DNA from 2 places in the Rubrobacter tropicus genome. Region 1 is predicted to be linked to the other one. Evidence: riboswitches for the same ligand, from Rfam matches in the RefSeq annotation. Region 1 holds a riboswitch; the other holds the start of a gene.
The links. A riboswitch is a leader RNA that binds a small molecule or an ion and turns the genes downstream of it on or off. The one in region 1 is predicted to bind thiamine pyrophosphate.
Positions count from the first base shown of each region.

Region 2: another riboswitch for thiamine pyrophosphate. It lies ahead of tenA (thiaminase II); the one in region 1 lies ahead of thiT (energy-coupled thiamine transporter ThiT).

Region 1 is NZ_CP045119.1:519,437-530,788, forward strand. Features, by position in the region: gene GBA63_RS02400 (Crp/Fnr family transcriptional regulator) at 1-198, shown strand, start outside; gene GBA63_RS02405 (4Fe-4S dicluster domain-containing protein) at 476-709, shown strand; gene GBA63_RS02410 (SRPBCC family protein) at 797-1,366, opposite strand; gene GBA63_RS02415 (NUDIX hydrolase) at 1,407-1,967, shown strand; TPP riboswitch at 1,971-2,085, shown strand; gene thiT (energy-coupled thiamine transporter ThiT) at 2,121-2,681, shown strand; gene GBA63_RS02425 (thiamine diphosphokinase) at 2,683-3,351, shown strand; gene GBA63_RS02430 (3-oxoacyl-ACP reductase) at 3,348-4,115, shown strand; gene thiD (bifunctional hydroxymethylpyrimidine kinase/phosphomethylpyrimidine kinase) at 4,182-4,958, shown strand; gene thiM (hydroxyethylthiazole kinase) at 4,955-5,755, shown strand; gene thiW (energy coupling factor transporter S component ThiW) at 5,748-6,251, shown strand; gene GBA63_RS02450 (YqjF family protein) at 6,320-7,087, shown strand; gene thiE (thiamine phosphate synthase) at 7,084-7,695, shown strand; gene GBA63_RS02460 (NUDIX domain-containing protein) at 7,864-8,736, shown strand; gene GBA63_RS02465 (transporter suffix domain-containing protein) at 8,733-9,026, shown strand; gene thiL (thiamine-phosphate kinase) at 9,023-9,955, shown strand; gene GBA63_RS02475 (ChaB family protein) at 10,043-10,240, shown strand; gene GBA63_RS02480 (hypothetical protein) at 10,352-11,352, opposite strand, start outside.
Region 2 is NZ_CP045119.1:3,958,034-3,969,385, forward strand. Features, by position in the region: gene GBA63_RS19770 (hypothetical protein) at 1-317, opposite strand, end outside; gene GBA63_RS19775 (DUF542 domain-containing protein) at 351-1,100, opposite strand; gene ric (iron-sulfur cluster repair di-iron protein) at 1,145-1,858, opposite strand; gene GBA63_RS19785 (peroxiredoxin family protein) at 1,967-2,566, opposite strand; gene GBA63_RS19790 (2Fe-2S iron-sulfur cluster-binding protein) at 2,571-2,882, opposite strand; gene GBA63_RS19795 (Crp/Fnr family transcriptional regulator) at 2,956-3,726, opposite strand; partial or broken gene GBA63_RS19800 (methyltransferase domain-containing protein) at 3,719-4,547, opposite strand; gene GBA63_RS19805 (cupin domain-containing protein) at 4,715-5,065, shown strand; gene GBA63_RS19810 (hemerythrin domain-containing protein) at 5,062-5,517, shown strand; gene GBA63_RS19815 (gamma carbonic anhydrase family protein) at 5,638-6,264, shown strand; gene GBA63_RS19820 (transposase) at 6,284-6,922, opposite strand; gene GBA63_RS19825 (helix-turn-helix domain-containing protein) at 6,883-7,401, opposite strand; gene GBA63_RS19830 (hypothetical protein) at 7,744-8,148, shown strand; TPP riboswitch at 8,462-8,573, shown strand; gene tenA (thiaminase II) at 8,669-9,361, shown strand; gene GBA63_RS19840 (ArdC-like ssDNA-binding domain-containing protein) at 9,398-10,309, opposite strand; gene GBA63_RS19845 (hypothetical protein) at 10,351-10,584, opposite strand; gene GBA63_RS19850 (hypothetical protein) at 10,660-10,941, opposite strand; gene GBA63_RS19855 (hypothetical protein) at 10,938-11,339, opposite strand.

The DNA of each region.
Region 1 (11,352 bases):
ACGGAGGAGGGCCGCGTCACCAAGCGGGGCGTCGTCTTCGAGCCCTCGCTCTCTCGCCAGGAGATGGCAGAGGCGACCGGCATCTCGCGCGAGGCGCTCTCCCGCGCCCTCTCCCGCCTCGCCCAGGAAGACATCCTGGACCTCGAAGGCAAGACCGTAACCATCCTCAAGCCGGCAGAGCTCCGCTCCCGCACCTGAAGGAGGAGGCTTCGGGCTTCAGGTCGCCTCCTTCGGAGGCTTCAGGTCTCAGGGCCGCGTTATCGGAACCCTGCGACGAAGAGCACCCCTGTAGCCTGAAACCTCCTATTCGAGAATCGTTCCCAAAAAGGCGCGGTTTTGCGGGGTTTTTGATCCAGATCACACGCGGCGATGATCCCGGTCATGGGTGGAGATGATGGCCGTCAACGGTGGGTGGTTGGGGTATCTCCCGGCTGTTATAAAGCCGCCACAAGAGCATTACGAGAGGAGGAGCAAGATGACCTATGTGATCACGGAGCCGTGCATCGGCACGAAGGACCAGTCCTGCGTCGAGGTCTGCCCGGTCGACTGCATCTACGACGCCGGGGACCATTTCATGATCAACCCCGAGGAGTGCATCGACTGCGGCGCCTGCGAGCCGGAGTGTCCGGTCGAGGCGATCTACCCCGAGGACGAGGTCCCGGACGACCAGGAGAGCTACATCGCCAAGGCGGCCAACTACTTCGAGTAGCGGCGAACCAAATCTGGTGACGGGGGAGGGGCCTTCGGGCCCCTCTTTTTGGTGCCGCGAGACGTGGCTCGGCCACCCGACGCGATGCTAGCGAGAGATTCTGGGTCCTACCCCCACGGCGTTCTTGGCCGACGGACCGCGGCGATCGGCCCGCCTGCCCGCGGGCGCCGGCCCAACGATGACCCGCGCGTCGTCGCCCGCTACCAGCCGGCCTAGCCGGGAGAGCGAGCGCCTGAGGTGGCTTCCCGCCGCGCTTCTCGCGGTCGCTCCCCGTGCCAGGGCCGCCAGGAACGGATCCGTCGGTACCAGCACGGTCCCGAAGGCCGCCACCGCGCCACCACCAACGGCGGCTATCGAGCACTCGCCCCACCCTTCGAGCGGTCCTTCGTACGTCCAGCGTAGCCGGTACGGGGCCTCCGTCTCCTCCAGCACGCTCAGGACCTTCTTCCTCAGGCCGAGAAACGAGACCTCCCACTCCGAGAGCATCCCGGTCCCCCCCTCGCCCGAGAGCACCTCGACCCGCCGCACGCCGGGCGCCCACGCCGGAAACCCGCGCACGTCGAGCACGGCCTCGTAGAAGTCCTCCGGCGCCGCCGGCGCGAAGACGCTCGCCCCAAAGGCCGAATCAAGGATTTTGTTCGATGTTGCTACGTTCATGTAGCAAAATTATACATCCTGCGGGGATATACTCCCCTTCGTGGAGGACGGGAGCTGGCGGACGTTTGGGCGGGAGTACGTGTACCGGAGTCCGTGGTGCTCGTTTCGGGTGGACGGGGTGGAGTTGCCCGGGGGGCAGAGGATCGAGTACGGGGTGCTCGAGAGCGGCGGGTTCGCGGCCGTCGTCGCTTTGACCGAAGAGAACGAGGTGGTCCTGGTGCGGCAGTGGCGGCAGCCGCTCGGCGCTTTCACGCTGGAGTTGCCGAGCGGGGGCGTGGACGCCGGGGAGAGCGCGGCTGAGGCTGCCGGGCGGGAGCTGCTGGAAGAGACGGGGTACGGGGCCGAGGGGTTGGAGCGGCTGACGAGCGTACACACGAGCACCGGTCGGAGCACGGAGGTCGGGCACGTCTTTCGGTGCCGGGCCGTCAGGGATGGGCGGGGGCCGGGGCCAGAGCCCACGGAGTTTATCCGGGTTGTGGAGGTGCCGTTCGGGGAGGCGTTGGCGATGGTTCGGGACGGGCGCATCACGGACGCTGCGACCGTTCTCGGGCTGTTGTGGGAGGCGGGGCGTGGCGCGGGGGGCGTCCCTCCGGTAGACTAGGGAGACAAACAACCGGGGAGCCGCGAGGCTGAGAGGGCAAAAAGACCGAGAGGTTTGGAGCCGACCCGCTGAACCTGATCCGGGTAATGCCGGCGCAGGGAGATAAGAGAGTCTCGTCGGCGCATCCCCGCACAACGACAGGAGGGTGCGCTTTTGAACGCTTTCAGGGACACGAGGGTCTTGACCGAGGCGGCGCTCGCCGTCGCGCTCGCGTTCGTCCTCAGCTTCGTCAAGGTCTTCGAGATGCCTTTGGGGGGGTCGATCTCTCTCGAAATGTTCCCCCTCATGCTCCTCGCCCTCAGGCAGGGCCCCGTCGTCGGCATAACCGCCGGCGCGGTCTACGGTCTAATGGACATAATCACCCCGCCCGTCTTCGTCTTTCACCCCGTCCAGGTGCTGCTGGACTACCCGCTGGCCTTCGGCGCGCTCGGGCTGGCCGGCTTCTTCCGGCCGACCGTGCGGGGTGCGATCGTAGGGGCGACGGCGGCGGTCCTCGCCCGCTTCGCCTGCCACTTCCTCTCCGGCGTCGTCTTCTTCGCCTCCTACGCGCCAGAGGGATGGAATCCGTACCTCTACTCCGCCGCGTACAACGCGGCGTATCTGGTCCCGAGCCTCGTCATAGCCGCGGTCGTGGTGGTGGTCCTGCTCAGGGCGCTCGAAGGGGCCCAGCCCTCGCCGCGTCAACTTCGGTACCGGCGCTCCGCCGTCTCCTAGCTTGCGCGCGGCCGTCTTCCTGAACGGTTCCCCGGACCCGCCCGACCTGCTCCGCCGCGTCGCCGCGGCGGCCGACCTCGTGGTCGCGGCCGACGGCGGCGCCTCGCACGCGCTCGCGGCGGGCATCGTCCCCGAACTCGTCGTCGGCGACATGGACTCCCTGGGCGACGAGGGGGCGCGGCGGGTCGGGGCGCAGGGGGCCACCCTGGAGCGCCACCCGGCCAGGAAGGACAAGATGGACGGGCACCTCGCCGTCCTCGCCGCCCACGAGAGGGGCGCAACGGACCTGGACCTCCTCTGCGCCGCGGGCGGAAGGCTCGACGCCACCTTCGCGCTGCCGCACCTGCTGCTCGCCGCGGAGCGGATGGGGCTCAGGGCGACTGTCGTGGCGGGGTGGGGGGAGATGTTCGTGGTGGAGGAAGGCTCCCGAGCGGTCGCGGGCGGACCCGGCGAGAGCGTCTCCGTCTTTCCGGTCTCCGGCGCGGCGGGCGGCGTCACCCTCGAAGGCTTCCAGTACCCGCTGGAGGGGGCCGGGATCGAGGCCGGCGACACTTTGGGGTTCCACAACGAGTTGCTCGGGGGAGAGGCCAAAGTCTCCGTGAAGAACGGCGCCTTGTTGGTGATCCACGAGACCGGGCCGATGCCCGGTGGGGGAGGGGAAGTGCTTTGAGTGTTCTGGAAGGAAAGGTCGCCCTCGTCACGGGCGCGAGCCGGGGTGTCGGTGCCGCCATCGCCGGCGTGCTGGCCGACGAGGGCGCGGCGGTCGTCGTCAACTACCTGAAGAACGAGGAACTCGCGGAAGGGGTTGCGGGCGGCATTCGCGGGCTCGGCGGGAGGGCCTTCGCCCACCGGGCGGACGTTACGGACGAGGCCGCCGTGATGGAGATGGTCGAGAGGGCGACGGGCGAGTTCGGGCCCATCGACGTGCTCGTCAACAACGCGCTTCCCGACTACAGGTTCGACCCCGCCGGGCGCAAAGACTTCGGGAGCGTGAGATGGGACGATTACCTGCAGCAGCTCGGGGGGCTGAAGGGTGCGCTGCACTGCTCGCAGGCCGTGGTGCCCGGGATGGTAGAGAAGGGGGGCGGCAGGATCGTCAGCATCCTCTCCAACCTCATAAACAACCCGGTCGTCCCCTACCACGACTACACGACGGCCAAGAGCGCCCTCCTCGGCTTCTCCCGCAACCTCGCAGCCGAGCTCGGCCCCCACAACATAACCGTCAACATGGTCGCCGGCGGCCTCATAGACGAGACCGACGCGAGCGCCCCGACCACCGAGGATGTCCGCCGCCTCGTCGCTGGCTCAACGCCCCTGCGCCGCCTCGGCACCCCCGACGACCTCGCGCGCGCGGTCCTCATGTTCGCCTCGCCGTGGTCGGACTTCGTCACGGGACAGTACGTAACCTGCGACGGCGGGTTGGTTATGGCTTAGGGCTATCGGCTTTCAGCGGTCAGCTATCAGCCCTTGTTGGGAGGGACTTTGAAACGGGTTTTGAGCGTGGCGACTAGTGATTCGGGGGCCGGGGCCGGGATTCAGGCGGACTTGAAGGCGTTTTTGCGGTGCGGCGTCTACGGGACGACGGCCGTCGTCGCCACGACGGCGCAGAATACCGTCGGGGTAACGGACATATATCCGTTTCCGCCTGGGGTCGCCGTGGGCCAGATAGAGGCCGTCGCGGAGGATATCGGGGTGGACGCGGTGAAGACCGGCATGTTGTTCAACGCCGGCATCATCTCGGCCGTGGCCGGGGCGGTGCGGCGTTTGGGGTTGCCGAACCTCGTGGTCGACCCCGTTATGGTCGCCGAGAGCGGGGCGGAGTTGCTAGAGCCAGCGGCGGTAGAGACTTACAAGGAGGAACTTTTTCCGCTCGCCAGGGTCTTGACGCCCAACGTAAACGAGGCGTTTGCGTTGCTTGGCGAGCCCGTGGACGAGGGTGGGATCGAGGATTGCGCGGCGGCGCTCCTCGAGTTGGGACCGGAGGCCGTGGTCGTAACGGGCGGGCACACGTCCGCGGGCGCAGACCTTCTCTACGATGGTTTGAGGTTCGAGAGGATAGAGGGGCCCGTGCATTCTTCGCAGAACACCCACGGGGCGGGGTGCACGCACTCTTCGGCGCTGGCGAGTTTTCTGGCGCGGGGATTTGGTCTCTTGGAGGCGGCCCGGCGGGCCAGGGAGGTCGCGTCCGAGGCCGTCGGGTACGGGCTCGCGGAGATCGGGGCCGGGGCCGGGCCCGTTCACGCGCTCGGCGGTGTTCTGGAGAGGGGAGGGCGATGAACGCCTCCGGGGCGCTGCGGAGGATCGGGGAGAGACGGCCGCTCGTCCACCACCTGACGAACTACGTAACCGTCAACCTCGTCGCCAACGCGACGCTCGCGACGGGGGCCTTGCCCGTGATGGCGAACGCCGTCGAGGAGGTGGAGGAGATGGCGGCCACAGCCTCCGCGCTCGTCATCAACACGGGGACGCTCGACGGGGACTGGGTGGAGGCCATGATCCTGGCCGGCAAGGAGGCCAACCGCCGCGGCATCCCCGTCGTCCTCGACCCCGTCGGCGCCGGGGCCACCCGCTTTCGCACCGAGACGCCGGAGAGGCTCCTCTCCGAGATAGACTTCACGGCCGTCTGCGGCAACGCCGGCGAGGTCTCGGCGCTCGCGGGCCTCGCCGCGGAGGTCCGCGGCGTGGAGAGCATCGGCGGCGACGCGAGGGAAGCGGTCCAGAAGGCCGCCGGGCGCCTCGGGACGACCGTCGCCGCGACCGGCCCGGTCGACTACGTGTGCGACGGGGAGCGTCTCCTTGCCGTCAAGAACGGCCACGCCCTGATGGGGCGCATCGTCGGGAGCGGCTGCGCCTCCACGGCCGTCGTCGGGTGCCTGGCCGCGGTCGGGGGTGGCGACGCGGGGACGGTGGCCGGGGCGCTGGCCTACTTCGGCCTGGCCGGGGAGGTCGCTGCGGGAGGGGCCGGGGGGCCGGGCACCTTCGAGCCCCGCCTGCTCGACGCGTTGTCCGCGCTCGCCGCGGATCCGGACGGCCTCGACGGGCGTCTCGTGGTGGAGGAGGTGCCGCTTGCGTAGCGCCGCCGGGGGCGTTACGGGCAGCCCGACCCGCAGGCTGGTCCTCGCCGCGCTCTTCGCGGGGCTTGGCGTCCTTCTCTCTTCCTTCGCCGTGCCGGTCGGGGCTTCCCGCGTCTTCCCGTTCCAGCACGCCATAAACGCCGTAGCCGGGGTCCTGCTCGGGCCGTGGTGGGCCGCGGGATCGGCGCTCGTCACGGCCACCTTGAGGTTCTCCCTGGGGACGGGGAGCATCTTCGCCTTTCCGGGGAGCCCGTTCGGGGCGCTCGCGGTCGGCCTTGCCTACCGGTACTCGCGCAGGGACGAGGCGGCCCTGTTCGAGCCCGTCGGCACCGTGTTCGTCGGGGCGACGGTCGGGGCGGTCTTGATCTCACCTTTCCTGGGGGCGGCCGGCGGCCTCGTGGTTCTGATGGTCTCCTTCGCCCTCTCCAGCATCCCCGGCGCCGCCATCGGCTACGGGGTTCTGAAGGTTTTGAGGAGATCCGGGCAGGCGGGATGAGCGCCTCACGGAACCGGGCGGGGACGCCGTTCACTGAAAGAACCGGCGAAGAGGCGTATGTTCTGGGCATGAACCGGACGCCTGGGGCGCGCGAGATCCTGAACCACTCGGACCACCGCGCCTACCCGACGCCGGACGGCCCCTGGGTCCTGAGCATGAGCTGGCACGACCTCCTCTTCATGCACTGGCCCGTCCCCGCTCAAGAGTTGCGACCGCTCATACCCCCCGCCCTGCACCTCGACACCTTCGACGGCCGCGCCTGGCTCGGCGTCGTCCCGTTCCGCATGAGCGGCGTCAGGCCGCGCTTTCTGCCAGCCGTACCGGGGCTCTCCGGCTTCCCCGAGCTGAACCTCCGCACGTACGTCAGCGCCGGGGGCAAACCGGGCATCTGGTTCTTCTCGCTGGACGCCCACAACCCCGTGGCCGTGCGCCTCGCGCGCGCCACCTTCCATCTGCCGTACTTCGACGCCAGGATGTCCTCCCGGAAAGAGAACGATGAGATCTCTTACCGGAGCGTCCGTACCCACCGGGGCGCCCCGCCGGCGGAGTTCGTGGCCCGCTACAGGCCGGCGGGCGAGCCGTTCGAGAGCCGGCCCGGGACGCTTGAGAATTTCCTGACGGAACGCTACTGTCTCTACGCCGCCGATGGCCGGGGCAACGTCAGGAGGGGGGACATCCACCACCGGCTCTGGCCCCTAAGACCGGCCGAGGCCGAGGTCGAGACGCTCGGGATGACAGGCCAGATCGGGGTCGCATTGCCCGATACGCCGCCGCTCCTGCACTTCTCCGACAAGCTGGACGTGCTCGCCTGGGCCCCGAGGAGGTTGGAGACTTGAAGATAGACGGCGCCCGCCTTCTACTCGTCACCGACCCGCGTCCCGACCTCGTCGCCCGCGTGGAGGCCGCCGTCCGGGGCGGGGTGGACATCGTCCAACTGCGGGACAAGAGGGCTCCGGTGGAGGGGCTGATCCCGCTCGCCGAGGAACTCAAGGACGTGTGCGAACGCGCCGGCGCCCTGTTCACCGTCAACGACGACGTGGAGCTCGCCAGGCGGGTCGGGGCGGACGGGGTTCACCTCGGGGAGGATGACGATCCCACGCCGCGCGCGAGGAGCGTTCTCGGCACAGGGGCCGTGGTAGGGCGCTCCGCAGGCGGCGTCGCGGAAGCGCTTGAGGCCGTCCGTGGGGGCGCGGATTACCTCGGCGTCGGGGCGGTCTACGCCACCCCGACGAAGCCCGAGGGCGAGGTGGCGGGACTTGAGACGATCCGGGCTCTCTCCCGCGAGAACCTCCAGGTCCCATGGTTCGCCATCGGCGGCGTAACCCTCGAAACGGCCCCCCACGTGGCCGAGGCGGGAGCCCCCGGTTTCGCCGTGGTCCGCGCGGTCCTCGACGCCGAAGACCCGGAGGGCGCGGCCCGGGCGCTGCGCGTGATCCTGGAATAGAGGTTCAGGCATCGGGTTTCGGGCATCAGCCGCTTACTCGTGCAGCGTGGCGTGGGACGCAACCGAGGTTCGGCTGACGCGGGAGCCAACGATTTGGCCGTTAAAGTCTGATGCCTCAACGGAAGGCTATACTCCCCGGATGGCTGTCGTCCCGAAAAATCTCACCTCGTGAGGGCCGACCTCGTCTCCGGCATCCTGCCCGTCAGGGCCGATGGACGCATGCTGTTGCTGCAGCGTCCGGCGGGGACCTGGGAGCCGCCGGCGGGGCGGTTGAGCACCGGCGAGACCTTCGAGACGGGCGCGGTGCGGGAGCTGTACGAGGAGACCGGGATGCTCGTCGCCCCGCAGCGCATCCTGGCGACCTGGGTCGGCGAGGCCCCGAGCGGCGGCGCCCTGGCCGCCGTGACGTTTATCGGACGGGCCGAGGGGGATGAGGTGAGGCTCTCCCACGAGCACCTGGATCACAGGTGGGTCACCCTCGACGAGTGGCTCGGTCTGCCGAGCTGGTGGAGCCCCGAAAACGTCCGCCGCGTGGCCGGACCCCTGGAGGCGCTTCGCGAGGCGCCCCTGCCCAAACCGGCGGTGCCCGTGGGCGGGGGCGACAGCGGCGTCGTAAACGCCGTCCTTGGCGCGGGGGTGGTGATCACGGACCTCGAAGAGCCCCGGCCGCGGGCCCTGCTCATGCGCCGCCGGAAGCCGCCCGTCGGGCTGTGGGAGAACCCCGGCGGGGTGCTCGAGCCCGGCGAGGACTTCGAGGCCTGCGCCCGCCGCGAGGCCGGGGAAGAGACGGGCCTCAAGGTCGAAGGCCCTCTGCGGCCGTGGTGGACGCGGGTCGAGCCCTGGAAGGCACCGGACGATACCGAGCTGTACGCCGGGGTCGGTTTCCTCGCCCGTCATCCCGGCGGCGAGGTAGAGCTCGAAGGCGCCGCCCACGACGCCCATCTCTGGGCCACCGAGGAGGAGTGGCGGGGCCTGCGCACCTGGTACACGGAGGAGGACTCGGACCGTCTGTGGGCGGAGATCCGGGAGTTGCACAGATGACCGGGCCGTGGGACCCGAAGGAAGGGGGAGCGAAGCCCCACGGAGACGAGAAGTCCGGGCCGGCACGGGTAGTCGGGATAGGGTTGCTGGCGTTCGCCGTCCTGATGTGGATCTCGGCCCCCGCCGTGTTGCTCCTTCCGCTCTCGGGCGGTCAGAAGCTCTGGATGGGCACGGCCCTTCTCGTGGCAGGGGAGGTGGCGTTCTGGGTTTCAGCCTTCGTTCTCGGGCGGGAGGTGTTCCGCCGGTACCGGGGGCGCCTCGACCCGCGCCGGCTCTGGGGGCGGGGTTGAACGAGTTCGACGTTATACGCAAGCTCTCTGGCCTCCTCCCGCCCGCGCCCCCCGAAGTTTTGGTGCCCATCGGGGACGATTGCGCGGTGCTCGAGATCGGGGGCAGGAAATGGGCCGCCGCCTCCGACATGCTCGTCTCGGGCCGCCACTTCGAGGGATGGGCGACCCCGGTCGACGTCGGATACAAGGCGGTGGCCGTCAACGTCTCGGACGTGGCGGCGATGGGCGGGACCCCGCGTTTCGTCCTGGTCTCCGGCGCCGTTCCCGACCCCGAGACGGCCCTCGGCGTCTTCGAGGGGGTGGCGGAGGCGTGCGGGGAGTTCGGCGTCTACCCGATAGGGGGCGACACCACGGGCGCCGAAGCCCTCACCGTGGACGTCGCCATCCTCGGTGAGCTGGAAGCGGATCCAGTCTTGCGCTCCGGGGCGAGGCCGGGCGACCTGCTCGCCGTCACCGGGGAGCTCGGCGCCTCGGCGGCCGGTCTCCTCGCGTTCGAGGACGGGGTGGACGGTTTCGGGCGTCTGAAAAGCAGGCACCTGCGGCCCCAGCCGAGGGTCGAGGTCGGCCGGGCGGCGGCGCGGCTCGGGGTGGGGGCCATGATCGACCTCTCAGACGGCCTCGCCTCCGACGTCCGCCACGTCTGCGAGAAGAGCGGGGTGGGCTGCAGCCTCGACCTCGACCTCCTCCCCGTCTCGGACGACACCCGAAAGCTCGCGACGGCCCTGGGGCGTGACCCCCTGACGCTCGCCGCCACCGGCGGGGAAGACTACGAGCTCCTCATCTCCGCGCCCGAACGCGTCCTCGAAATCCTCGCCGGAAGCGTCCCCGTTCCGGTGACCGTCGTTGGGGAAATGAGGGGCTCCGGTGCCGAGTTCCGGCGCGGCGGGCAGGTGGTGGGCGACCTTTCCGGCTGGGACCACTTCGTCTGAGCTTCCGGCTCGCCCATCCGGGTCGCAGAGAGGATTGTTCGACGCCCATATGGGTATCGAGAAGGCAAGTCGAAGAGAGGAGGGCTTGTGCCGTACAAGATGATCACGCAACTGCCCGACGGCGTGAAGAACAACCTGCCCAAGCACGCGCAGGAGATCTACAAGGAGGCGTTCAACTCGGCCGAAGAGCAGTACGGTGAGGAGGGCCGCGCCCACCGCGTGGCCTGGGGCGCCGTCGAGCAGAAGTACGAGAAGAACGACAAGGGCAACTGGGTCCAGAAGTAGCCTGTAGAGCGGGCTGCGGACGCGTCACCTTCGCGACCCGCTCCGTCAGCTACCGGCCATCGGCTCCTCGCCCTTGCTGAAAGCCGACCGCTGAAAGCAGACCGCTTTCAGCTACCTCTTCGCGGCCACTTCCGAACCCCCCGTTTCCTTGACGGGCTCGCGACCCGCGTAGGCTTCGCGCAGGATCGGGAAGCTCTTCTTCTTGCGTTCGTGGAAGGCGGGGTCCTCCCAATCGTCCCAGAAGTAGTCGAGGCGCTGGACCTCCTCCTCGCCCGTCTCTCCGGCGGGACGAAGCGAAGGGTAGATGCGCAGGCCCGGTACTTCCGTGGCCCGCAGGCCGCCGGCCTTGAAGGGGTAGTCGAGGACGCGGAGGCTGCTCGGGTCGGTGAAGCCCATGAGCATCCAGGGGATGCGCACCTCTAGCACGTCGCCCTTCGCCTGCCAGTCGGCCAGGTTGTCGAACTCGGGGCTCGACGGGTCCGTGATGCCCTCGGTCATCCTGCCGACCTCCACGTCGTCGAAGGGGATCTTCTCCTTCGTCTGGGGCAGGAAGATGGGGCGGCTGAGGGCCAGCTTCCAGGGCAGGAAGTCGCCCGCGGCTGGGTCCCGGCTCGCGTCGGGAAGGGGCAGGTAGTCGTCCGAGTTGTAGGCCCACTGGTAGGTGAACTGGTCGTAGCCGCTGTTGACGAGCATCCGGGAGTCGTCTTCTCCCTTCATCCTGAGGAGGGTCTGGATGCCGCCGTCGGGGAAGGTGAGGCCGGGTGCCGCGTCGGCGGTCTCGGCCCCCTCTCCAAGCGTGCCGAAACCGACGTCGAGCTCGTCCCGCGTGAAGTCCCAGTCGCCCCGTTTCTTGTCGAAGCGGAGGTAGAGGTAGGCCGCGTCGTGGGAGACGCTCATGTCGAATTCGTCGTGCTCCTGCTCCTCCACGCCCGAGGCCTGGCCGCTTATGCGGTCGGAGAGCCAGTCCACGGTGTCGCCTATGCCGTCGGGGCCGCCCGAGATGCGTTCCCAGTCGTCCGTCTCGCCGTCTACGTGGATCGTCTCTTCCTCGCTCTCGCCGGACTCCGATGAGATCACGCCGAACTGTTCCTCGTTTGTGAGGCGGTTGCGCC
Region 2 (11,352 bases), 940 kb from region 1:
GCCGCCAGATGCGGGAACGCCGCACGCAGTTCCTCTTCGGAGAAGAGACCCATGTAGCTTTCCTCTCCCTCCTCCACCGGTGCCAGCCATAGCGTCTCTTCGCCCCCCTCCCACCGCTCCTCCATGCGCACCCGATACCCTCCGGGAAACCGGTGGGCGATGAAGCTCATCCCCTCCACGCCGGAGTGCGGGCTCGCGGAGAGGCGGACGTAGCCCGACGCCGCCTCTCCGCCTCTACTCGGGATCTCCGCAGCACCGAGAAACTCGCCCTTCCGGGACCAGATGCCTACCCTAATCTCTGCCCCGCTTGAACTCATTCGAGCGCTACCCCCGGCGCCTCCATCAGATCTTCACCGCCTCGGCAAGGCGGCCTCGGCGGCCATGGCCTTGGGGAAGAGAACGTTGTTCTCTTCGTGGACGTGCAGGTGCAGCCTCCTCTCGAGCCCGGCCAGGCCCTCGAGCATCGTCCGGTGGGCGTCACAAGCATCGGCAGGCGGCTCGAAACCCGCTGCCAGCTCGCGAAGCTTCGCCAGCGCTTGAGCGATCGCTTCGTGCTCGGCCGTCATCACGCCTATGGGGTTCTGCACGGTGCGCCAGTAGAAGTCCGGTCGAACGCTGGCGGCATCCAGCTCCCGGCACATGGGGAAGAGCACCTCCTCTTCCTTTATCCGGTGTTCCTCCAGGTCGAGCTTGAGGCTGCCGAAGACCCGGCGTAGCTCGACCAGCTCGGGACGGCGATCCCCGTGTACGCTTGCGACCCTGTTCACCAACGACTCGAGCCGGGGCAGAGCATCCTCCAGGTAGCCGTAGTGGGATTGCAGGATGTGGTCCGCAAGCTCCGTCGCGGAAACCTTCGACCAGTCGATCTGGTCTTCCGGCTCGGCATTGCAGGTCTCGAGATCCCGCAGCACCGCCCGCGGATCGAGGCCCCTCCCAACGCACGCCTCGCCGAGCGTCTCGTGCGCCCGGCAGCAGTAACGGATCCCGAACCGCTCGAAGACACCTACCGCGCCGGGACGCTCGATCATCACCCGGCCGACGGTGGCGTCCTCCGAGATCAGGACCGCAGCCCTCCTTCTCCGAAATAACCTGTTCATCATTGCCTAGCTCCAGCATATTCGCCCGGTAGGTTGCGCCTAAAACGTCAGGTCTTCGCTAGCGCGGCCTCGGCAGCTGCCGCCTTCGGGAAGAGGATGCTGTTCTCCTTGAAGATGTGGTAGTGGGTGTCGCGCTCTAACTCGGCCAGGCCGTCGAGCATCGCCCGGTAGGTGTTGCAGGCGTCCTTCGGAAGATCGTAGTCCCACGTCAGCTCCCGGATCCGGCCCAGTCCGCCGCCAGCCTCGACGTGCTCCCGCATCATCGCCGCGATGGGATTCTTGACGGTCCCGAAGCGAAGGTCCGGCATGGTCTCCGCCCCCTCAAGCTCCCTGCACGCCGGGAAGAGCATCCGCTCCTCCTTCGCCGTGTGCTCCTCCAGCTCCACGCGCAGCCCCTCGAATACCTCACGCAATTCCAGCAGCTCCGGATGGGCGCCCCCGTGAACGTTCGCCACTTTATCGACCAGGAAGCTCAGGCGAGGCAACTCCTCCTTGAGATAGGCGTGGTGGGTCTCTACGATGTGGTCCACCAGCTCGCCCATGCCCATGCTCGTCAGCCCGGCCTCGTCCTCAGTCTGCCCGGCCTCCCGGCGCTCCAGCTCCGCGATCACCTCACCCGGGTCCAGCCCTGCACCGGCGCAGGCCTCGGCCAGCGGCGCCCCTCCTCCGCAGCAGTAGTCTATGCCCAGGGCCTCGAACACCCGCGAGCGGCTCGGCCGCTCGACGACGAGGTCACTGACGGTCGTCTCCACAGAAAGCATCTACTCTCTCCTCTCGCTCAAGACCTCGACGGCCCAGTTACTATTACTAAAATTGTAATTGTATATTCGCACGTTCGGGCCACGTCCGCAAGGCGTTTTGTGAAGGGTTTATCCGACGCTACTATCGACGGCGGCTTCGGGCGACGGTGTTTCGTGGGTTTCGGCGGCGGGATTGACTGTTCCCGGGGCCGGCCGGATCTCCCGTAGCATCTCCTCCGGGTGCGGGAGCTGGTCAGGCTCCGAGCGCCACGCGAGCTTTCCGTCGGTCTCCACGAGCACGACCGGGATCTCCGTCTCTCCTACGCCGTAGCGTGTGGAGACCATGCTCCGGTCGTCCCACAGAACGTAGAAGGGGAGTCCCATACTCTTCTGTAGCTCCCTCACCGGCCCCATCGAGGCAGCGCGCACCACGATGGCCACCGTGGTCCCGGAGCGGGTCGAAGGGACACCGCCTTCCCGAATCTCCGGGTTGGGGTACGGGTAGTTGTATGCCCCGGCGCGCCGGAACCCTCCCTCGTGCTCTTTCAGGCGCTCCAGCAACTCGCGGCTCTCCTCGCCCACGTTCACGAACGCCAGGAGTACCGGGCCGTGCGCGGCGCGCATCTCCAGCCGGAACAGACCACCCTGCACCGAGGGGAGTTGGAAGTCCGGGGCCCTCTCTCCGGGGCGCAACGGGACGGTCTCCGGCCGCTTCTTCCTGAAGAACATCGCGCTACCCCCTGCCGTAGAGCTCGTCCTCACGGTGAGTCCGGATGGCGCAGTCGCTCAGGGCGTGGCCGATGCACAGCAACACGAAGCCTTCTTGGAGCTCGTCTTCCTCCAGGGCCTCGCCTTCTTCCTGGTCCATCTTCCCTTCGAGCAGCTTGCCAACGCAGGTCGTGCAGACTCCTGCCCGGCAGTCGTAGGGGAGATCCAACCCGGCCTCCTCGCCGGCTTCCAGGATGTAGTCGTCTCCGGTTACCTGGATGGTCGCCTCGCCATCGGGCATGATCAGGCGGACTCTGTGGTGGCCGTTCTCGCCCATGGCCTCTACCTCCTGTTCTGGCTTACGTCAGGTTCAGGGTAGGGCCGGAGCGATGGCCGGACCGAGACGTTCGTTACGGGCGGCCGTGAGGTTCGTCACGCCCCGAGCGACGGCGCAGGAGATCGGGCTCGAGGATGGTGAGACAGTCGCCTTCGAGGGAAATGATGCCGCGCTTGACGAGCGCCGACAGAGCGCGGCTCACGCTCTCCCGCGGGGCTCCCAGAGACTCGGCCATCTCGGTACGGGTCAGCGGCAGCTCGAGCGTTATGCGACCTCCGGGGCCGACACGCCCCCACTCCTCGGCGATCCGCAGGAGCAAGGCGGCCGTGCTCTGCGGGACGGAGCGGTAGGAGAGCTCGCTCCAGAGCCTCTCCTGCAAATCGCGGGATGAGCCGCACAGTTCCCGGATCGCCGCAAGCATAGCTTCCGGCGAGATCCGTAGCCGCGCCATGAGTACGCGGCGGGGGAAGACGGCCAACTCCGAGTCCGGCAGGGTCATGGCCGAGGCCGGGAGCGGCCTCCCGTCGAGGGCGGGGACGACCGCGAAGGCGCGTCCGGGCTCTATAACCTCCAGTATCCGCTGGCGACCGCTCGGCAGATCCCGGTACACCTTGACCGCCCCGGAGACCACCCCGTAGAGCGCCGTCGGCTCGTCGCCTTCGTGGAAGATGGCCGTCCGGCGCGGGTAGCTCACGATCCGCGCGCTCCGGACCAACGCATCCCGCGCATCTTCCGGAAGCCCCTGCAATACCGGCGCCCACGCGACAAACTCCACGAGCCGCGCGTCGAGGTCCGGCTCACCTGGCGGCCTCAGACGCGTCCTCTCCGCCAGGACCTCAACCATCGGGTCCCCCGCCGTTTGCAGCTCCCTGTTCCCGCTTAACCCCGACCATCGCGACCCCCGCCAGGTGGGGCCGGTAACGCCGAAAGACCCCGGCGCATCGCCAGCACCCTGCGCCGGGCCTCGCGGTCCCGCAGCACGTTCCACAGGAACCGCGCAGCGCCCCGCAGCCCCTCGTCCTCGAGGAGACGTCCCGGCTCCAGCAGGCGCATCGGCGCCGTCACCGTCTCCACGACCTCGAAGCCCTCCGATTCCAGAAGTGCGCGCCACTCCGAGAGGGTGAGCGGCCTAGCCCCAACCCGGATGGTCCCGGAGAGCGCCGCGCGGATCTCCTCCTTCGTCTGCTCCGCCAGATCGTCCGGGACCAGACACATCTCGTGTACCCCGTACCTCCCTCCGGGGACGAGCAGCCTGTGCGCCTCTCCCGCTATGCGGCGTTTCTGCTCCTCCCGCTGCATCGTGAGCATCGCCTCCCCGTAGACCACGCTCGCGTACCCGCCTTCCAGGCCCGTCTCCTCCGCGCTCCCGACGATGCACCGCTGACGTGGACCCCGCAGGTAGCCCCACACCACCCCGGCAGCCGCCTCGTCGCGCTCCACCCCCGTATACGAGCAGGGACCGTGTTCCAGCACCAGCCGGGCGGTGCTCCCCAGCCCCGGTGCGAACTCCACCACGCGATCCACAGTCCCGATACCGAGCCCATCGAGCATCTCGCGTGTCAGCCCGATCCCTCCAGGACGCAGCACCCTCTTCCCCAGGCGTGCCAGCAGCCAGTGCCCCGGCATACGGCCCGCCTGCAACCGCCCGCCCGGAAACCCATCCATCCTCTTCCCAACCTCACCCTCGATACGCTCCACAGCCAACGCCCCCCAAATCTCTTTTATTATTACTATTTTTGTAATAGTATAAATGGGCATCGAGTAGATGCAAGTTCGTAGAGGTTGGATGAAGATAGGGGGCACTCAACAACGTCTCGAAAGCGGGAGGGCGGATGGAACTCAAGGAGATCTCGGCTGACGCGAGAGGGCGCAGGGGGACGGTGTGGACCCTGGAAGGAAGCGAGGACCTCAACGCCAACCTGGTGCGGTTTCCTTCCGGAGGCGGCGTCGGCGAGCATGCCAACGAAGAGGTGGACGTGGTGATGGTGGGCATAGCCGGTCACGGAAAGGTCACGGTGAACGAGAAGGAGCATCACCTCTCTGCCGGGATTTTGGTGTTCCTCCCGAAGGGCGCGCGCCGCTCGGTGAGGAGCGACTCGGACGGGTTCGCCTACCTGAGCGTCCACCGCCGCCGGGGGCCGGTGCGGATCGACGAACGGCCCGAAGAGAGGAGCAAGGCGTGAAGCGTCACCCGAACCTGAGAGAGTTCTCGGATGACCATCACGGGGGTCTGGTGCAGGCGCTCCGCCTCCGCCGGGCGGCGTCCGGAACGGGTGAGGAGCCCACGGAAGGCGCCCGGGCCTTCCTGGAGTTCTGGCGAGAAGATACCGCGCCCCACTTCCGCAAAGAGGAAGAGGTGCTCCTGCCGGTAGCAGCCATCCATGCGGGAGAGCTTCTGGACCGCGAGCCCGTGCTGGAGATGCTCGTGCAACACGCTCGCATCAGGGGCCTCGCCATGCGGCTCGGTGGCGAGGCCGAAAGGGGCAAGGTTCAGGGGGAGACGCTGCGGCGGTTGGGTGAGTTGCTCGAGGCCCACATAAGGCTCGAAGAGAGGGTGGTCTTCCCCCTGATCGAAGAGTCGCTCTCCGAACGCGCGCTGCGCGAGGTGGCCGACCGGCTCGCAGTCTTCGACTAGCATCCTCACCTTCGGGCTTGCGACCACTACCCCATTCTTCCGCACGGTACAGAGATAGCAACTGGCTCGTCCGCTAAGTTCGGTGCATACTGGGCGGCATTTCGAGTCGGGGAGGAAGAGATGCGGATCAAGAGCCGTGGCAACGAACCCGTCGTGGACGCCTCCGCGTTCGTGGCTCCCACCGCCGTCCTCGTGGGGAACGTCCGCGTGGGAGCGGACTGCCGGATTATGTATGGGGCGGTACTGGACTCCGAGGGATCGAGGGTCGAGGTGGGTTCGACCACCATAATCAACGAGCACGCCGTGCTGAGGGCGACGGCGGTGGGCGACGCGGAGCACCCCGTGATGGTCGGCGACCACGTCCTCGTCGGACCGCACGCCTCCCTGCTGGGCTGCACGGTCGAGCCCTGCTCCTACGTGGCCACCGGCGCGACCGTCCTGCAAGGGGCGACGGTGCGTTCGGGGGCCAACGTCGCGGTCGGGGCCGTGGTGCACGCGAACGCCGTGGTCCCGCGCGAGTTCTTCGTCCCGCCGAACACCGTGGCCGTGGGCGACCCTCTGGAGGTCTTCGCGCCGGGGGACGAGGGGCTGGCCGAGGCCATAAAGGCCGCCGGGTTCGCCGCGAGCGCCTTCGGCGTGCGGACGCCCTTCGAGGACCGCATCAACAGGTACAGGGCGTCCACGGAGGTCAGGGCGGAGGAGTTTGGTGCGCACCTGGAGGACACCGTGGTCGACGCCGAGCGCTGAACGGCGCGCGTCGGGGGCTTCAGACACCGTCTACGGACGCCATCCTCGGCATCGCTCCGACGCCCTGACCTCGAGGAGCACGGTGCCTCCTGCGCCTGCCCCACACGTACGGATGGCGGTGCCCGTTCCAGTAGTCCAGCGCCTTCGCTATCGCCTCTTCTATCTGCTCCCAAGTCTCGAAAAAGCGCCCCTTGATGGCTAAAGACTTGAGCGTCTTCCACCAAGGCTCTATGAGGTTCAGGTAGGCAGCGTACTTGGGCTGGAAGACGAACTCCCACCTCGGGCGGGCCACATCGAATAGCAGGACGTCGTATGCCTTGTGGGCCCTGAGGTTGTCCATGATAGCGTAGATCCTCCCGACGTCCTTTGGCACCCACTCCTCGACCTTCCCCAGGAAGTCCAGGAACGTCACGATCGAGCGACTCGTGTAGGTGGCGGTCAAAGCCTCTCCGGTGGCCGGCACGAACGCTCCGAAGACGTACCCCCCGAGCTTGCGGTCCCGGTCTCGCTGCAACTCCCACCTGGCCCTACCGGCGAGGCCTTCTTGCCGACCGCGAACCAGTTCCTTGCCGGGGTACGACCGGACGCTCAAGGGCCCCATCTCGTCTATGCAGATGACTACGCTGTTGGCAGGAGAGGATGTGTAGAGCCGTTCGATGGCCCTCTTTTTTCCGCGAACTCCGGGTCGACCCTCTCCCTGAACCACCCCTCCTGCTTCCTCCACCTCAAGCCCTCGTGCGAGAGCACCTCCGCCACCCTCGTTCGCCCCATGCCGATCCCCTTCTGCTCGGAGAGGTAGACCACCAGTCGGTCCAGGGTCCAAGAGGCGAAGGGCAAGCCGAAATCCTGTGGAGGGGTCAGCGCGGCCTGGATCACGGCACCGACGTCCTCAGGGCCGTAGACGCGGGGCCTGCCCTCGCGCGGCCCCTCTTCCAGGCCAGCCACGCCGTAGCGGTTGAAGCGGCCTATCCACTTCAGGGCGGTCCTCTCGTTGCACCCGAGCCTGGCGGCGATCTCTGTGGCAGTGTAGCCCTGGTTGGAGAGCAGGACGATCTTCGCCAGCCGCGCCTTGCCGGCCGCGATCTTGCGGCTGGCGACCGCCCTCTTTAGGATCCGGTACTCGTCGGCGTTGAGCATCTTCACTCGCTTGAACGGTCGTATCAGCACCTCCCGAGGCTAAGGAGCGCCATTGTGCAACGAATTTAGCGGATGTGCCAGTTACTATCTGTACCTCGGTACACGCCAGGATGTCCGAAGGGCTGATGGAGGCCCACAGAAGCGGCAAGGTGCGGGTCGCCGCCGGGCGAGCATCGGACTTTTTCGGGCCGCGTCGGCGCAGACCGGGGGCCGCGCGTATGTCGCCGGAACGGCCTACCGATCCGGTCGCGCGTTTCGGGGGGTTGCGCCGCGCTCGGGACCGGCATTACGATGGGTTTTTCTCCGGTCATCGTCCGAGTGCAACGGGAGAGGAAGGATGGGTTGGAAGGGACGTCGCAAACCCTCGGAGCGCCGCGGGAGCGGCCTGCGCGTCGGCGGAGATTCTGGCTTCTGGCGAAGCACGAACGCGGGCGGTTGGAGGTGCTGGCCGCCGAGCTTTCCGGCGGCGAGAGGTCCCTGCCCGTCTTCAGCTTCGCCGAGGAAGCCGAGTTGTTCTTGGGGCTCGGCGCCTTCGGTAGCACCATCGGCGGCGACTGGCAGGTGCGGGAGACTGAGGTAGGGGAACTCGCCTCGATCCTGCTCGGGCCCTGCCGCGGCGTCGAGCGCGTGGCCCTGGACCCGCTGCCGGGGATCGGCGCCGAGCCGGTGAACCGCCTCGCGAGCCTCGGCCGCGAACGCTTCGTACGGTTCCTGCTGCGCGGGGCACCCGGCACCCACCCAGGGTGATGGGCGGGAAAGGGAAAGCAGGAGACAGGTCCCATCAGCAACGCACGTGTCCACCCCCCTCAAGCGGCTGGACCCCTCGTGGGTCCGACGAAGGGCGAGCGGCGCATCGTCGCTCGGCATTCGCGCGCCCGGCGTTCCACGCCCTTCTGGCCGTGGCGCTCGGTCGCGGGCCCCCGACGCGTCGGGGCAGAACTCTATCCACCTTGTCCTGGCCTCTTCGTAATGGAACTATTCGGTTGGCCCCCATTCTGGCAGGAGGCCGAGGGGGACGGAAGCTTGCGGCGAGTGGGATGCTAGTGTAGGGTGCCTTTCGTGTAGCGAAACGGGGAGCTCCCGGCAGGGGGCTGAGAGGGTGCCGAGGCCGCGCCGACCCGAGGAACCTGATCCGGGTAATGCCGGCGGAGGGACGAGCGGGTGAAACCGAATCTTTCGAGGACGGCGTTCCGGTACCTTTACGGCCGGGCGCTTTCTCTTTGCCGCCCCTCCTCCGGCGTCTCGGGCCGAGAGGAGGCAACACATCATGTCTGCGACCGAGAGGTCCACGAGCTTCACCGAGGAGTTGCGTAGCAAGGCCGACCCCGTCTTCGAGGCCATCTTCCGTCACCCGTTCGTCAGGGGCATCGCCGAAGGTAACTTGAGCGGAGAGCAGCTCGCCCACTACGTGAGGCAGGACTTCCAGTACCTCACCGTCTTCTGCCAGGTCTACGGCCTCGCCGTCTCCAAGTCCACGCGGCGGGAGGACATCGCGTTCTTCAACGAGCAGATCGGGTTTGTCCTCGATTCCGAGAACCATCCCCATCAAAACCTGGCTCGGGTCTCGGGCTACCCGATGGAGGAGTTGGAGGGGGCAAACGAACTCTTGCCTACCGCCCGCAACTACACCCGGCACACGCTCTACTCGGCCCACAGCGGCACTTTGGGCGAGCTGCTCTGCGCCCTGTACCCTTGCCCGTTGACGTACTGGGAGATCGGGCTGAGGCTCAAGGAGGAGGTCAAGCCCGACGACTCGCACCCGTTCAAGGAGTGGATCGAGTTCTACGCCGACCCGATCGTGGGAGACATCTGCCGCGAGTTCGCTCGCCGCATAGACCGCCTAGCATCCGATGCTGGTAAGGCGGAGCGGGCCAATATGGAGGAGCACTATCTGACCAGTTGCCGGATGGAGCACATATTCTGGAGCATGGCCTACGACCTCGAGGAGTGGCCGGTCTAGGGCGAAGCGCGTAAAGGAACACACGATAGAAGTGGACTAGGCCGCCTCGAGTTCGGGCGCTCCCTCAACCCGTGGGTCACCGTCCTCGACGGCCTCTATGATCGTCCTGACGGTCTTCTGGATGTTGGAGAGGGCCACCCTGACCACCTCCTTGCTCTCGGCCCAACGCGCCACGTAGGCGAAGGAATACCCCGAGGCGTCGATGCCGAAGTACGAGAGCATCGCGTACGCGACTCCTTCGGCCTCAGCCTCAAGCATAGGACGATCTTCCTCTGAAGCCGCCGCGTCGCAGTGCAGCAGGTGGTGGGCTAGCTCGTGGGCGAGCGTCTTCGCCCTCCCATCGGTCGGGAGCGTGCTCCTCAGGAGGATCCGCTTCTCCCGCAGGTGGTAGAGGCCGTTGGCGCCAGGGGAGAGAGCGTCGAGCTCCGCGTCGTCCTCCGAGACGGGCACGCCCTGCGACTTACAGAAGTCGAGCAATGATCGCCCGAGCGCACGTGCTACGTCGGAGTCACCACGGAGTGCCCTCGGCCTCGGCTTCTCCGGCATCGGCTCGGCTCCGGGGACCGGGTCGGTCTGGGAGACGTCGAAGATCTTGACGACCTTGAAGGAACAGAGCACGCGCGCCTCCTCCCCGCTCTCCTCGTCCTCGACGGTGCGGAAGATGGGCGCCAGTATCTTGAGTCCCTCCTCGCCGCGCCTCACCTGCCGACCGAGTTCTTGCCACCTCCTGTACCCTGCTACCCGGGTGGCGTTCGGCCTCTGGACCAGGACCAGCAGGGAGTTGTTCGCCGAGTACCGATGGAACCTCGCGGCGAAGGCGAGGTAGCGCTTGAACTCGTCCCCGTCCAGTATCCTCTCGACGCCGGCTTCGAGTAACTCCGTCGCCTCGCGCACCCTGCGGTCGCGCTTCTCGCCGCGCTCCATAGCCTTCCGTTCGTCGTTCGCCACGATGGTCCTTTCGTCTCGGTGGTTTCGCTCGTCGTGCCGCGTCACCGCGCGTCGTCGGTGCGCCGCCCTTCCGCGGCGGTCTCATCCGGCGGCCACGGTCCGCGGTGGCCCTTCAGCCGCGGGTACAGGTAGGAGAGGGCCCTTCCGGTCCCCTCGCAGTCGGGGCAAGGGGCGGTCCTCACCTCCGTCGGCGAACCGACGTGGACCACGCCGCCGAGGCAGCGGAGACACTCCCTCTCCACGTACTCGCGATCCGATGCTGCCTTCCTGCTCATGGCCGCGCTCGGTACCTCCTTCCGAGGCTTCCCGGGGACTCTCAGCGGTAGGCGGAGTCCCCGGGAAGTCGCTCCTCAGGCGATCTCGCGTTCTCCCATGCGCAGCACCAGTTGTTCGTAGGGGTTCGCGAGGGCCAACTTCTCGACCGCGACATTCCGATCAGGTGCAGCGCGCTCGCCCGAAATCCGGTAGCCGCCGGGCAAGACCGTCGCGCGTTTCTCCAGGCCCGTCAGGTACCGCAACAGCAGGGCCTCGTTATCCCGCATCCTGTCCCGGATCCAACGCAGTCTCTCGCGGTGGTAGTGGAGCTGCCTTGCCGCCAGCGCCGCCTGCCTCTCCGTCGGCGGGCCCATCACGCCGCGGCCTTCCGCGCCAGCCGCAGACGCTCGCGGACGAGCGCGAGCTCTTCGGCGGAGATCCGTCCCCACCTCCGATGTGACAGAAATCGGAAGTACCGCCGGCCGTAGCGGGCGAGGGTCGTCCTACCGCCCCAGGAGCCCCACTCGCGCCAGTCGGGCGCGTGCGTCTCCCGGTGCTCTTCTCTCGGGAGTTCCACGCGGGAGGACTCGATCCCCTCGACCAACTCCTCGCGGGTCAGGTAATCGGTGTCTTCGATGCCGTAACGCATCGCCAGCTCATCGAACTCAAGAGCCAGCCCTATGCCCTCGCCGTCGAACTCGGTGTGCGCCGCCATCCTGTCGTAGGCCCGAAGCAGGTGCTGCGGCACCCTGTGGTGAACCTCCTTCGCGTCCAACCGTCTCCTTCCT